DNA from 2 places in the Rhodoferax fermentans genome. Region 1 is predicted to be linked to the other one. Evidence: riboswitches for the same ligand, from Rfam matches in the RefSeq annotation. Region 1 holds a riboswitch; the other holds the start of a gene.

Evidence for each region. Region 1 has a riboswitch for cobalamin ahead of RF819_RS17590 (acyl-CoA thioesterase). Riboswitches for the same ligand answer to the same signal wherever they lie in the genome.
Region 2: linked by a shared signal. The riboswitch ahead of RF819_RS11880 (energy-coupling factor ABC transporter permease) and the one ahead of RF819_RS17590 (acyl-CoA thioesterase) in region 1 are both predicted to bind cobalamin.

What each region holds. Positions count from the first base shown of each region.
Region 1 is NZ_MTJN01000002.1:3,770,365-3,777,747, forward strand. Features, by position in the region: gene RF819_RS17575 (cobyrinic acid a,c-diamide synthase CobB) at 1-1,018, opposite strand, end outside; gene RF819_RS17580 (TonB-dependent receptor domain-containing protein) at 1,042-2,943, opposite strand; cobalamin riboswitch at 3,024-3,260, opposite strand; gene RF819_RS17585 (GNAT family N-acetyltransferase) at 3,288-3,791, opposite strand; gene RF819_RS17590 (acyl-CoA thioesterase) at 3,772-4,575, opposite strand; cobalamin riboswitch at 4,704-4,910, opposite strand; gene RF819_RS17595 (cobalt-precorrin-6A reductase) at 5,096-5,860, shown strand; partial or broken gene RF819_RS21795 (IS5/IS1182 family transposase) at 5,885-6,038, opposite strand; gene RF819_RS17600 (ABC transporter substrate-binding protein) at 6,206-7,087, opposite strand.
Region 2 is NZ_MTJN01000002.1:2,543,732-2,551,114, forward strand. Features, by position in the region: gene RF819_RS11875 (bifunctional aminoglycoside phosphotransferase/ATP-binding protein) at 1-860, shown strand, start outside; cobalamin riboswitch at 976-1,211, shown strand; gene RF819_RS11880 (energy-coupling factor ABC transporter permease) at 1,440-2,117, shown strand; gene cobM (precorrin-4 C(11)-methyltransferase) at 2,121-2,942, shown strand; gene RF819_RS11890 (sirohydrochlorin chelatase) at 2,939-3,898, shown strand; gene RF819_RS11895 (precorrin-8X methylmutase) at 3,895-4,587, shown strand; gene RF819_RS11900 (cobalt-precorrin-5B (C(1))-methyltransferase) at 4,584-5,681, shown strand; gene cbiE (precorrin-6y C5,15-methyltransferase (decarboxylating) subunit CbiE) at 5,693-7,015, shown strand; gene cobI (precorrin-2 C(20)-methyltransferase) at 7,008-7,383, shown strand, end outside.

The sequences.
Region 1 (7,383 bases):
TCAGGGTGTCAAACAAGGCCATCATGCCGCCACATTCGGCCCAGACCGGTTTGCCCGCCGCGATGTGGGCCGCCAGGCTGTCGCGCAACGCGGTGTTGGCCGCAATCGTCTGCGCATGCAACTCGGGGTAACCGCCAGGAATCCATAAAGCGTCACAGTCGGGCAGCGCAGCGTCTGCCAGCGGTGAAAAAAACACCAGCTCGGCCCCCAGATCAGACAGGCAGTCCAGGTTGGCGGCGTAAATAAAACAGAAGGCGGCGTCACGAGCCACCGCGATGGTTTGGCCTTGCAGCGGTTTGACAGCCGGGGCGGCGGGTTGCGGCACCTCTGCGCCTGTGAACTCGACCTGCCAGCGCTGCAAATCTTGGAGCGTCATCTGCCCAAGCGGCGTGGCCTCCAGCGCATCTGCGGCTGCATCAAGCCGCTCCAGCGCGTCACCCACCTCACTCGCCACGGTCAGGCCCAGATGCCGTTCGGGCAGTTGCAAAGCGGTGTTGCGCATCACCGCACCCAACCATTGATCAGGATCGCGCACGCTGCTTTTGAGCATCAGCGCATGGCGCTCACTGGCCACGCGGTTGGCCAACACACCGGCCCATGGCAAGTTGGGGCGGTAGTTTTGCAAACCAAAAGCCAGTGCGCCAAAGGTGCCCGCCATGGAACCCGCATCAATCACCGCCAGCACCGGCAAACCAAAACGCTGCGCCAGATCCGCCGCGCTGGGTGTGCCATCAAACAGGCCCATCACCCCTTCCACAATGATCAGGTCGGCATCCGCCGCCGCAGCCGCCAGCCGGGCGCGGCAATCCGCCTCGCCGTTGATCCACAAATCGAGCTGATACACCGGCGCACCACTGGCCAGCGCATGCCAGTATGGGTCCAGAAAATCCGGCCCACACTTGAACACCCGCACCCGCCGCCCCTGGCGAGCGTGTAACCGTGCCAAAGCAGACACCACGGTGGTTTTGCCCTGGCCGGAGGCAGGAGCGGCGACGAGGATAGCGGGACAGGTGGTCATGGTGGAGCAGGTTTCAGATCAGCTTATATCGCCCAGGACAAGGAAACAAACGCGTTGCGTCCGGGCATGGCATAACCATTGGTCAACACATAGTTGGCGTCGGTCAGGTTGTTGATGCGTGCCAACAAGCTCAGGTCCTTGTTGATTTTCCATGTGGCGCCAACATTGAGCAGGCTGTAACCCGCCAACACATCACGGGGGCCTCCGTAAACAAGGGCGTTATCCACACGGTCACTGGAGAGCTTGAGTTCACCAAACACACTCACCGTACCCAGGCGGTGGTTCACATTGAAGTTCAACACATTGCGTGCCACGCGCACCAGACGCGCATTGCCGGGTTTGGTCCGTGGGTCAGCGTAGTCATAGGACACGGCATAACGGGTATCACCAACCTGGTTCTGCAGACTCAAAGTCACGCCTCGCAGCACCGCCAGATCACTTTGGCTGTTCTTCGCAGGATCAATGAAACCCTCGATCTCGTTGTAGTACAACGAAGCACCAGCCGTCAGGCTCCCTTGGAGGTATTTGAGACCCAACTCGCTGGCACGGTTGCGCTGCGGGGTGAGCGCAGGATTACCGGCGTAATAACCAACGTTGGGGTAATAAAGCTGGTTGAAAGAAGGCGCCTGAAAACTGGTGCCCATGCTGGCCACCGCTCGCCAGTTGGTGCTCAACCTGTACCCCCCCGACAGCGCCCAGTTGTCAAAACCACCAAACTGCGAGTTGTCATCATGGCGAAGCACCGCCAACGCGTTCCATCGGGGCCTGTTCAGTGCGTAGGACAACATCGCACTCTTGATGTCACGTTGCTTGACCGTGAAGTTGGTAGAACTGTCCACCTTTTCCGTTCGGGTTTCCAGCAAGAACGTCAGGACGTCGGCCCCCACACTGATGTCGTTCTGCCAAGTGGCCTGGGTGCGGCGGGTGTTGAACTTGCTGTTGGCATCAAATGCGCCATCACGCATGCGGTAATAGTCACTGACCGATTTGTCGTCACTTTGACCCAGCAACAGGCTTGACTTCCAGTTGGGTTGCCACTGGGCATCCCATTTGAGACTCACATTGTTGAGCGTCGGGCGCGTCCAGGCATCGGTGGTCGCTGCAGTCAGGTTCAGGGGGCTAGGATAGGCATAACCATCAAACTGATAATCCATGTCACTGTGCAGCACGCTCAGCGCCAGCGCATGCGCAGCCGACAACTGCGCAGTGAGTTTGACATCGACACTGGCGACCTCAAAACTGTCCGCATCGGGGTTGTAACTGTCAGCCGCTGGATTGTTGATCGCACTGATACCGGCTGCGTTTTCTTTGGACACACCCACGCTGTAACCCAAGGCACCGTCACGCCCACGAATGGCGGCACCTGCCTGACGCAGACCATCTGACCCGGCACCCACGCTGGCTGACAGGTGCAAGCCGTCTTCAGGTTCACGGGTAAATATTTGGATGACCCCGCCAACCGCGTCAGGACCATACAGTGCAGACGCAGCGCCGCGCAGTATTTCAATGCGTTCAATGCGGTCCAGCGGCATGTTTTCAAAGGCCACAGAACCCAGCGTGGCGGAGCCAACCCGCACACCATCGATCAACACGATGGATTGTGAGGCGGAGGCTCCACGCAAATACACCCCCGTCGCAGAGCGATAGCCGCCAGTGCTGGAGAGCTGAATGCCGGGCTGCTGCGCCAACACATCACGCAAGGAACCTTGACCAACTTGGTCAAGCGCTGTGCGGTCAATGATCGACACATCGGCAATCACATCCGTGACCGGTACCGCCACCCGGGTGGCTGTCACCACCACCTCCTCCAAAGTACCCTGCGCCTGGCTTTGTGCCAGCACCGGGAACGCCGCAAAAACAGCCAAAGCAGACACACACAGGCGCACGGGTGCGCCATGGCGCACACAAGAAGCAATCAATTTCATAGTGTTAAAAGAACCATCAAAGTGCCCTCACCGTCGTCCCCGACAGCGCATGGGCGTCACGGTTGCAGACTTTTTCAGAGCATGCAGCCACCGTGTTGGCCGGTATCCGGGCTGGTGGAGTCAACCGCCATCACCTTCCCAAATGTCTGTCACGACATCCAGTGGCCTTGATGGCAGCAGAACCGAATAGATTCGTCCACTTACCGTTGCGGGGGCAGCGCAGGTTAGGTTGAGCTCGTTCAAGCCGCCCCCTCCTGCTTCCCGTTGAACTGCGCTGTGTGAACCACGGCGCGAGCACCAACGGCCCGATTCTAACGGTGCCAAGCAGGTAACTTGTCTACTTGTCAACGCCGGTGACAAATGTCGACCGCCCCGGAATGGGTGACTGTTGTGAGGTTGATTCGTATCCTGGGTGCCTGGGGCTGACAACACATCGCGAGTTTCAACACCTCGGCCATGCGCCGAACGGCAGGGTGCCCGTTGTGACACACCAACTCACGGATGGGGTAGGAGGAGATGTCTTGCATCAAGGTGGCAAACATGGCGGATCCAACACCCGAGCGCCGGGCGGCGGGTCTCACCGTCAGGGCCATCTCCCACACGCCCTTGGCGTTCAAGGGTATCAGTTGCAAAACCCCCACCAGCCCGGCATCAGCGCCAGCCCATGCCCCATACCAACAACTCCGAGACCACGCCATGTCGCGCACCCATTGGATCAACGCAGCGTCCCCCAGAGTGGCGCCAAAACGCTGGTAACGGTCATCCGCACTCAACGACAACAGGTGCAATTGCAAGGCGTGGCGGTGTTCTGGCCGCAAGACACTGATGTCAGTGATCAACGCAGACATACACCAGGCTTGAAGAGGTACACAAGCGACGCTCGCCAGTGGCCGGTGATTCCGACCACAACTCGGCATGTACCGTGACAGAGCGGTTGCCCAGGCGTGACACCCGGGCCAGAACTTCCACCACATCACCGACGTGGGCTGGCGCAATGAAGTCCATCCGCGCACTGCTGGCCATCACAAGGGTGCGCCTGACACAGCGAGTTGCAGCCACAAAACCGGCCTTGGCCAACCAGGACATGGCAGGACCGCCGTGCAACACCCCGCGGTGGTTGGCATGGCCCGGAAACACAATTTCAGCCACGGTGACCCAGGGCCATGGCGAAGCAGGATCGGACGCTGGCGCCAAATGGATTGGCAACGTTGGCTGGGTGTCTGTGGTGCCCACCTGTGTTTGCGGCACCTCCGAGGCCGACTGACTTTGGCTCACCATCACAAAGTCTCCAGACAAACATGGCGTGCGCTCGCCGCTGAGCAGCGCCTCCGCCACCAAACTGGTGCTGAGCGTGACTGAACGACGGCCTTTGTGTATCACCTGGGCACTGCATTCGATCAAATGGCCCGCAGGCGCGGGTGCGGCAAAGTCGAGTCGGCTCACGGCGGCTGTGACCACCGTTCCACGCAACACCTTGCTGCCGACGATGAAAGCCAGCCGATCCAGGGCCGACAAGGCAGCGCCTCCAAACAGGGTACCGTGATGATTGGACTGGTCAGGCCACACCATGTCGACCACCGACATGGTGTTTGCGGATGTTGTTACTAGCGTCTCTTCAATAGCTTGATTCATTTGCGTCCTCCCCAAAAAAGTGGAGGCGGAGCTTGGGCCAGCAATCATTGACGCAGCAGCGAAACTGCACGGAGTTACCCGTTGCGTTGAACAAACGACACTCGCACAGGGACACCCCGCCCATTACATAGGTCAATCACCTCAAGGCAGGTCTCCTGGCTCTCGGGTCCTTGTTTGAGGTCTGTCTTCCCAGCGTTAAGCCAGTGACATGATGAACTTCAAACTCGCCGATCACAGTTGCGGGGGCAGCCACAGAATGGGTTGTGTCACAACCCTTCTGTCGTTCCCTTTTCATTCTTGCTGTTGGGCAAGAAACCCTGAGGCCAAATCAGTTTAGCACCCGACGCTCAGGTGCAGACCTCCACATCAGGCTTGTGACGCAGGGTCCATTCGGCCGCTACCCTACTCTGCAGTGCCAGCGCGGGGTTCAACGGCGTAGCAAACCGCCCTGTCGAAAAGACACTGCTTCAAGCGACTAACATTGACCAAACCATGTCGGCCAACTTCATTGATATCCACCATGACTGACCACCAGGTCTCAGACGGAACACGCGTGCTCCTGCTGGGCGGCACCACCGAAGCCAGTCGTTTGGCGCAGCTTCTGGCACAACAGGGCATCGACGCCGTTTTTTCTTATGCAGGACGCACCGATGCACCGATTGCCCAGCCCCTGCCCACTCGCACGGGCGGTTTTGGTGGCGTGGCAGGTTTACAAAACTGGTTGCTGACCGAGCGCATCAGCCATGTGGTGGACGCAACCCACCCCTTCGCTGCGCAGATGAGCACCCATGCCGTGCAAGCCTGTGCGGCGACTGGGGTGCCATTGCTGGCACTGGAGCGGCCAGCCTGGCATGCGCAAGCTGGCGACCGCTGGCAACACGTGCCCGACCTGGCTGCCGCTGTCCGGGCCCTGCCCGCCAAACCGGCACGCGTTTTTCTGGCCATTGGGCGCCAGCAGCTGTCCACATTTTTAGTCTGCACACAACATTGGTATCTGTTGCGACTGGTCGACCCGATACAACAATTGCCCGCCCAACAGGGCCATGTGGTGATCGACAGGGGCCCCTTCACCGTTGCAGGCGACCGAGCCTTGATGCAGACACACCGTATCAGCTGCGTGGTCTCCAAGAACTCAGGTGGTGTTGGCGCGCAGGCCAAATTGACAGCGGCACGTGAACTGGGCTTACCGGTGATCATGATTGAGCGGCCACTTGTCCCACCACGCCAGACGGCGGGCGCTGTGAACGAGGTACTGCAGTGGATTGCCACAACACCTCATCACTGAGATGCTCTTGTCGGGCAGTTCACACCCCCGGTAACGCACCTTGCCAAAACCCCACAGGCGCTGGATTACAGCAAACACATGTCCACACATGAGCGGATCTTGACGCGAATTACTTTATCGACCACGCCAGCCAGGCGACTGCGCTGGTTGGTGAATTTTTAGCCTTGGGGGCGGCACCCGCTTGGGCTAGCAACAAAACTTACAGCTCCGATTTGCCACGATGGCCTGAGCCTGTCGTTCCATCTGAATCTTCCACCAGTGATGCCAGGCAATATGCACATCACGGGCCAGGTTGGGACCCAAGCAACGTTTCGCTAAACAACAGCAAACACGGTCGGGACGTCCTCAAGGCTGCGCCTTCTTGGCAGAGGCAACAGGTGCCTTGTGACCCAGACACTGTGCCATCAGCCGGGCAGCTTCTGCCAGTCGTGGACCCGGTCGCACCAGCGCATTGGTCTGATCCAGTGAAAAAGCACAGACACGGTCTTCACGAAGGGCTCGAATACTGTGCCAACCCGGGCGTTGCAGCAGGTCGGTCGCACTGCTCTCAACGGTCATGATCAGGTCCGGATTGGCACGTACGATGAACTCGGGGTTGAGTTTGGGGAACGGCCCCAGACGGGCGTTCAGAATATTCTTCACCCCCAAGCTGGTCAGAATTTCGCCGATGAACGAGCTTTCACTGGCGCCGTAAGGGCCTTGACCCACCTCGTAATACACCCGCAGGCCTTTGACCGTTGGCGGCAAAGACTGCGCTGCTGCCTGCAAGCCTGCGTCGATGGCACGCCAGACCTGCTGCGCATTGGACACCGCGAGCAACTCACCCAGGGTCAGGATCGCTGTGCGCACATCGGCCAAGGTCTTGGGCTCCAGCACCAGTACCTTAAGACCCAGGTCCTGCAGCCGCTCGGCAACATGCGAGGTATTGGCCATCAACACCACATCGGGGTGCAGGGCCACGATGGCCTCAATGTTGGGGTCCAGCCCACCGCCCACTCGCGGCAGTTGCGTCACCCGTTCTGGATAGTTGGAATAACGATCCACCCCGACCAACAGCTGACATTGACCCAGTTCACACACAGTCTCGGTCAATGACGGCAACAGGCTCACCACACGCTGGGGCGGTTTCTCCAGACGTACACGCACACCCCGGTAGTCCGTCACCTCCACCGCCGCCAGCACCGGCAAGCACATCCCCAGCAGACCACAAACAACCAACAAACGCATCAGACAAAACAAACGGATCACGAGACATCTCCCCGAGTCAGCTATCACACCAGCCCATGGTGGTGTGACAAAATTTGCTTCACAAAAAATAGCTTCCTGCCCTTTATTCATAATGGCTAGATCATGATTTAACCCTCAACCCATAGACTAGAGCAGATGACACGCCAAGCGTTTGGGACACGGCTTCGGGTCATCGGCGCAGCCAAACGCAGCGGTACACGTGGGTACACAGGAACAGGCAGAGTTGATCATGGCAAAGCGAGCATCAAAGTGCCCTCACCGTCCTCCCCGACAGT
Region 2 (7,383 bases), 1.2 Mb from region 1:
TGCGTGAATGCCATGGCGACTTGCACCTGGCCAATCTGGTGTTGATCAACGGGGCTGTGCGCCTGTTTGACTGCCTGGAGTTCAACGAGGACCTGCGTTGGATCGACGTGGTCAGCGACATCGCCTTCACCTACATCGACCTGCTGGAACATGGCCAGCCCGGCTTGGCGAACTGGCTGGTCGACGAGGTGTTCAGCCACAGCGGCGACTACCAGGGCGCGCTGTTGCTGCGGTTTTACGCCGTCTACCGCTGTCTGGTGCGCGCCAAGGTGGCCGCCATCCGGGCCAAGCAGTTACATGCCAACACCTCTGAGGTGCTAGCCGACATCACGCTGGCCGAACGACTGGCGGCGCTGCACCCTGTGCAATTGAGCATCACGCACGGCCTGTCTGGCTGTGGCAAAACGTATTTCACCGACCAGTGGCTGCAAACAAATGGACAAACCCCTACGCTGCGCCTGCGGGCCGATGTGGAGCGCAAACGCCTGTTCAAGTTGGGGCGTTTGGCGCAGTCCAACTCAGGCATCAACGCGGGCATCTATGCGCCCGAGGTTCACGCCCAGGTCTATGCCCATCTGCGCGAGCTGGCGGCGAGTTTGCTGGCTGCGGGTTGGTCGGTGATGGTGGATGCTACCTTCCTCAAACGTGCTGACCGCGATGTGTTTCGCGCCCTGGCGGTTGAGCAAAATGTGCGCTTTGCCATCCTGGCGCCGCAGGCCAGTCCCGAGCAATTGCGCGCACGGATTCTGGCGCGCAACGCCGCTGGCACCGATGCCTCTGAGGCGACGCTGGCCGTGCTAGCCCACCAGCAACACGAGTTGGAGTCCTTGACAGATGATGAGAGAGTCTTTGTGCTCTAGCCCTTGATATAAAAGGGCTGATAGCTATGGTTTAAAGAGTATCTCACGGGCTCGGCAGGTGCTTTTTCCACCAGCACCAACAGGCAAACAGATGTCATGTGTGTGTGAAATCTGTCGTTAGAATCATCCCGTTGGTGCTCGCGGCGTGGTTCACACGACGCAGTTCAACGGGAAGCAGGAGGGTTCAGGCTGACAACAGCCCACCTAACCTGCGCTGCCCCCGCAACGGTAAGTGGACGAATCGTCAAGATTCCGCTTCCATCACGGCCACTGAGTGTTTCAAAGACGCTTGGGAAGGCGATGGAGGTCGCATCCACCAGCCCGGATACCGGCCAACAAGGTGGTGGCACGTTCGCGTGTTGCCGTGATGCTCAAGCACTGTCGGGGACGATGGTGAGAGTTGTTTGCCGGATGTTCCTGCCATGATTTTCCGCTACTGCTGTGCACGCCTAAGTGTCCGCACCCAAGGTGCAACCAGGCTGGGTGTCCTGCGTCCGTGTCAGGAGGTACAGCCCGTTTAGCTGCTGTGTTTTTCGCGTTTGTCTGTTGTTCAATCCGTCGTTTTAAAGGAGTTACTCCATGCACATCGAACCTGGCCTTGTTGAAGGCGCCAAAATTTTCCTCAGCTACGCCACCGCCGCCGGTGCCTTGGCGTATGCCGCCAAACTGGCCGTCAGCACCATCAAACGTGATGGCCTGACCGCTTTGGCACTGCGTTCGGCCATGGCCGTTGCTTTGGTGTTCTGCTTTTTTGAAGTGTTGCCGCACCACCCGGTGGGTGTCTCCGAGGTGCACCTGATTTTGGGCACCACCTTGTTGCTGGTCTTTGGTGTGGCGCCTGCGGCCATTGGCTTGGCCGGTGGCCTGTTGGTGCAAGGTCTGTTTTTTGCACCGTTTGACCTGCCGCAGTACGGCATGAACGTCACCACCCTGCTGGTGCCGCTGTTTGCCACCGCTGCCCTGGCGCGCAAGATCATTCCTGAGAGCACTGCCTATGTGAACATTGGTTATGCCCAGGCCTTCAAGCTGTCGGTGGCTTACCAAGGTGGCATCGTGGTGTGGGTCGGCTTCTGGGCCTTGTATGGCCGGGGTGTGGGTGCTGAGAACCTGGCCAGTGTGGCCAGCTTTGGCGCAGCCTACATGACCATTGTGTTGGCCGAACCCCTGATCGACCTGGGCGTGTTGGCATTGGCCAAGATGATGCACCGCCTGCAAGGCTCGGTCGCTGTCGACAAACGCCTGTACAGCGCGGCCTGATCCATGGTGCAGCCCAAGCCCGGATGCGTCTGGTTTGTGGGGGCCGGTCCTGGTGACCCGGACCTGATCACCGTCAAGGGCCGCGGGCTGATCGAGCGCGCGGGCGCCATTTTGTTCGCTGGCTCCCTGGTCAGCGAAGCTGCTACCCGCTGGGCACCAGCGGATTGCGTCATTGTGGACAGCAAGGACATGACCTTGGAGGAGATGTCGGCCTGGCTGATCACCCAGGCGGCGCGCTGCGAGACCGTGGTGCGCTTGCAAACCGGTGACCCCGGGCTGTATGGCGCCTTGATCGAGCTGGTGCAGCCGCTGGATGCTGCGGGTGTGCCGGTGCAGGTGGTGCCGGGGGTGTCCTCGGCCATGGCCTCTGCGGCAGCGGCAGTCGAGAGCCTGACCCTGCCCGAAGTCACCCAGACCGTGATTCTGACCCGCATGGAAGGGCGCACGCCCATGCCTGAGGGTGAGTCGCTGCAGGAACTGGCGGCGCACCACAGCACCTTGTGCATCTTCTTGAGCATCACCTTGATGGGGCAGGTCACCGCTGCGCTGCGTGCAGCGGGCTGGTCGCCGGATGCGCCGGTAGTGGTGGTCCACAAAGCCAGCTGGCCCGGTGAAGAAAAAATTGTGCGTGGCACGGTTGACACCATCCAGGCCCTGTGCCGCGAGGCGAAGCTGGTCAGCCAGTCGATGATCATCGCCAGCCCGACACTGGGCGCCCGGCATTGGACCACCCTGGCCAAGTCCAAACTCTACGACGCCAGCTTCACCCACCGTTTCCGGCAGGCCAGCGTGCCTGCTTCTCAACTTACCCTGGATACCCCATGACCTCTGACACCATTTTGCTGGTGGGCCACGGCTCACGCGAGGCCTCCGGTAACGACGAAATCCTGGCTTTTGCCCAGCAGTGGCGCCAACGTCAGCCGAGCTGGTCGATCGAGGTCTGTTTTATTGAACTGGCCGACATCACGCTGGCGCAAGGTTTGGCCACCGCCGCCGCCAAGTCGGGCCGGGTGATTGTGGTGCCGCTGATCCTGAATGCGGCAGGCCACGTCAAGATGGATATTCCGCAGGCGATTGACGCAGCGCGTGTCCGGTTTCCACGGGTGCAGTTTTTGTACACCCCCGAGTTGACCGCTTGCGACCTGCTGTTGAAGGTGGTGCTGCGCCGCCTCAAAACCGCGATGAAGTCGCTGGACATGCCCGACCCCACCACCACCGGTGTGGTGCTGCTTGGGCGCGGCTCATCTGACCGCCATGCCAATGGCGAGATGGCCAAAATGGCGCGCTGGGTCATGGAAGAAACCGACCACCCACTGGTGGATGTGGCCTTCACCGGCATCACCTACCCGCGTCTGGAAAAAGTGGTGCAGCGCCAGCACCTGCTGGGCATGACACAAGTTGCGGTGTTGCCGTATTACCTGTTCAACGGCACGCTGATGGAGCGCATCGTGCGCCAGGTGGCCAACCTCAAGACGCAGTACCCCACCGTGCGTTTTGCACTGACCAACTATTTTGGGTTTGAGCCCGAGGTGTTTGAGGTGCTGGAGCAGCGTGTCAACGATGCCCGCCTGGGTCGCCCCGCAGCGATGATGGCCTGTGATGGCTGCAAGTTCCGCGAGTTTGCCGTTGAACATGGCCAAGGCGGTCACCTGCATGACGATGGCACACACCACGGCCATGACCATGCACACCCGCACGAACACGACCATCCTCATGAACATGAACACGGTCACCACCATCCCCATCCCCATCCCCATCCCCATGTCGGAGCCCCGGCATGAGTTTGCCCACGCCCAATGTCATCACCGAACAACTCACCGCCGCTGGCCGCGCCATCGAGCACGATTCGTTTGCGGTGATCGACCGCGAAGCCGGTCCCCACAACTACGCACCTGAACAGTGGCCCGTGGTGCGTCGCATGATCCACGCCAATGCCGACTTTGACTTCAATGGCTTGACCGAATTCCACCCCCAGGCGGTGAGCGCCGGGTTGGCGGCCATTTTTTCGGGCCAGGCTCGTGTGGTGGCCGATGTCGAGATGATTTGTGTGGGTCTGTCTGCCCCGCGCCTGGCGCACTTTGGCATCAGCACCCACCAGTTCATCAGTGATCCTGATGTGATTGAGCTGGCTCAGGCACAGGGCACCACGCGTGCGGTGCAGGCCATGCGCAAGGCGCACAGGCTGGGGCTGCTCGATGGCGCCATCATTGGCATCGGCAACGCCCCCACCGCTTTGATCGAGGTGGTGCGGCTGATCCGCGAAGAGGGTGTCCGCCCGGCCCTGGTGGTTGGCATGCCGGTGGGGTTTGTCTCGGCGGCTGAGTCCAAGGACCTGATGGCCTTGCAGAGTGATGTGCCCTGGGTGGTGATCCGTGGCCGCAAGGGCGGCTCGACCCTGGTGGTGGCGGCCATCCACGCTTTGCTGGGCATGGCGGAGGCCAAGGCCAACAGCAAGGACAGCGCCGCGTGATGGACAAAAGTGTGCCGCGTGGCACACGCACCGGTTTCACCACCGGTGCGTGTTCCGCAGCGGCGGCGCGAGCAGCGGTCATCGGCCTGGTGACCGGTCAGGTGCCTGACAGTGTCGAAAGCCAGTTGCCCAATGGTGACTTGGTGACTTTTGCCGTGCACGATGGTCGTTGTGACGGGGTTTGTGCCCATGCCATGGTGATCAAGGATGCGGGTGACGACCCCGATTGCACCGACAAAGCCCATTTGACGGCCGATGTGTGCTGGCAAGCCGACTCACCCGGCCGGGTGTTGCTGGCCGGTGGTGTCGGGGTGGGCCGGGTGACGATGCCCGGCTTGGGCCTGGAGGTGGGTGGCCCGGCCATCAACCCGGTGCCACGCCGCAACATCGAAGCCAATGTGCGCCAGGCCGCCGGGGCGTTGCTGGATAACGCAGGGCTGGTCGTGACGATTTCGGTGCCACAAGGCCAGGAGATGGCCAAAAAAACCACCAACGCCCGACTGGGCATTCTGGGTGGCATTTCCATTCTGGGCACCACCGGCATCGTCAAGCCGTATTCCACTGCCGCTTACCGCGCCAGCGTGGTGCAGGGCGTGCATGTGGCGGGTACCTTGCCCCAAGGTGTGGTGGTGCTGACCACAGGTGGTCGCACCGAGAAGTTTGTCATGGAACAGCTGCCCCATCTGCCCGAGGCCGCCTTTGTGCAGATGGGCGACTTTCTGCGTTACGCCATGAGCGCGGCGGTGAAAGCCGGTGTGAAGCAGGTGGTGATTGGCGGTATGGTGGGCAAACTCACCAAAATCGCCCAGGGAGAAACCATCACCCATGCCGGGCGTGCCGATGTGGACACCGGGCTGCTGGCCGATCTGGCGGCTGAACTGGGTGTGGCAGCCGAGGTGTGTGCCGACATCCGCGCCGCCAAAACCGCACGTTATGCCGGTGAACGCATGGATGAACTCGGCTTGGGCACGGTGTTCCACACCACTCTGGCGCAACGCGTGGTGCAGACCTTGCGTCTGACCTACCCCGATCAGTTTGATATTCAGGTGCTGGTGTGTGACTTTGATGGGCACAAGATTGCCCAGTACCCATGAACAAGGACGCCATGAAAAATTTGGACAAGTGCCGTGTGTTGGGCGTGCTGGACGATGGCGCGACCAGCCTGAGCCAGGCTGCGCTGACCCATCTGGCACAGGCGCAGTTGGTGATTGGAGGCACACGTACGCTGGAACTGCTGGCCGAGCACATCGCGCCGCAGGCCGAGCAGCGTGACCTGACCGGTGTGATGTCGCAGGTACCGGAATGGATTCGCGCTGCGCTCGATGAAGGCCTGCGCGTGGTGGTGTTGGCCACTGGCGACCCCTTGTGCCATGGCATTGCCGCTTACCTGGCCTCGCGCCTGTGTGTCGAGGTGATCGAGGTGCTTCCCAATGTCTCGACCCTGCAACTGGCCTGCGCCCGACTGTGTCTGCCCTGGCAGGACATGCGTTTTGTCTCGGTGCACAGTCGCGATGCCGGGGAGTGGGTGGCCGGATCACCACCCAGCCATGGGCTGTATGGTTTGCTGCGTGAACTGCGCCAACACGACCGCCTGGCGGTGTTGACCAGCCCGGCCAACTCACCTGATCGCATCGCCCGTTTGCTGGTCACCGAAGGTCTGGACAAGGATTGGGAGATGGCGGTGGCCGAGCGCCTGTGTCAGCCGCAGGAGCGTGTGGTGAGCAGCTTCAGCATCGAAGCCGCCACGCAGATGAGCTTTGCCGAACTCAATGTGGTGCTGCTGTGGCGCAACACGCTGCGTGCGTCGCCGGTGTTGTTTGGCCTGCCGGACGCCAGTTTTGCCCAGCGTCACCCGGAAAAAGGCCTGATCACCAAAAACGAGGTGCGGGCTGTGTCCTTGGCGCGCCTGCAACTGCGTCAGAACAGCGTGGTCTGGGACATTGGTGCGGGCTCGGGCTCGGTCGGGCTGGAGGCGGCCCGCTTGTGCACGCAGGGCCATGTCTACGCGATTGAAAAAAATGCCGACGATTGCGCCAATGTGCTGCAGAACCGCCGCGCTTTGGGCATCAGCAACCACAGCCTGGTCCACGGCAAGGCGCCCGACGGCCTGGCCGACTGGGCCGACCCCGATGCGGTGTTTATCGGTGGTTCGGGCGGCGAGCTGGCCGCACTGATTGGCCTGGTGTTACAACGCCTGCGTCCAGGCGGCTGGCTGGTCATGAACTTTGTGACGCTGGAAAACATGGCCACGGCGGTTGAGGCGGTGAAACAACTCGCAGCCAACTGGGATGTGCTGCAGTTGCAGGCCTCGCGCAGCCAGCCGATTCTGCACATGCACCGCATGGCCGCAGAAAACCCGGTCTGGGTCGTCTGTGCCCAGGCAGGATCTGCCTCGATCACTTCTGAATTTGTAGCAACTCATGTCTAAAAACGGTACTCTTTTTGGTGTTTCCCTGGGCCCCGGCGACCCCGGCCTGATCACACGCCGGGCCTGGGCCTTGTTGGAGCGCCCTGATGCCATCTGGACCTACCCGGTGCGCAGCACGCGCTCGGACAGTTATGCGCTTGACATCGCCCAGCGCGCCGGTTTGCCCTTGCCCACGCAGCATCTGCCGCTGCTGTTCCCGATGACGCACGATGCAGAGAAACTGGCGCGCCATTGGCTCAAGGCAGCAGAAACCGTGCGTGACTTGCTGGCCACCGGCCAGGATGTGTTGTTTCTGGTGGAAGGGGACGCCTCCACTTACGCCAGCTTCAGCTACCTGGCGCGGGTGCTGCGTGAGCTGGACCCCGCCG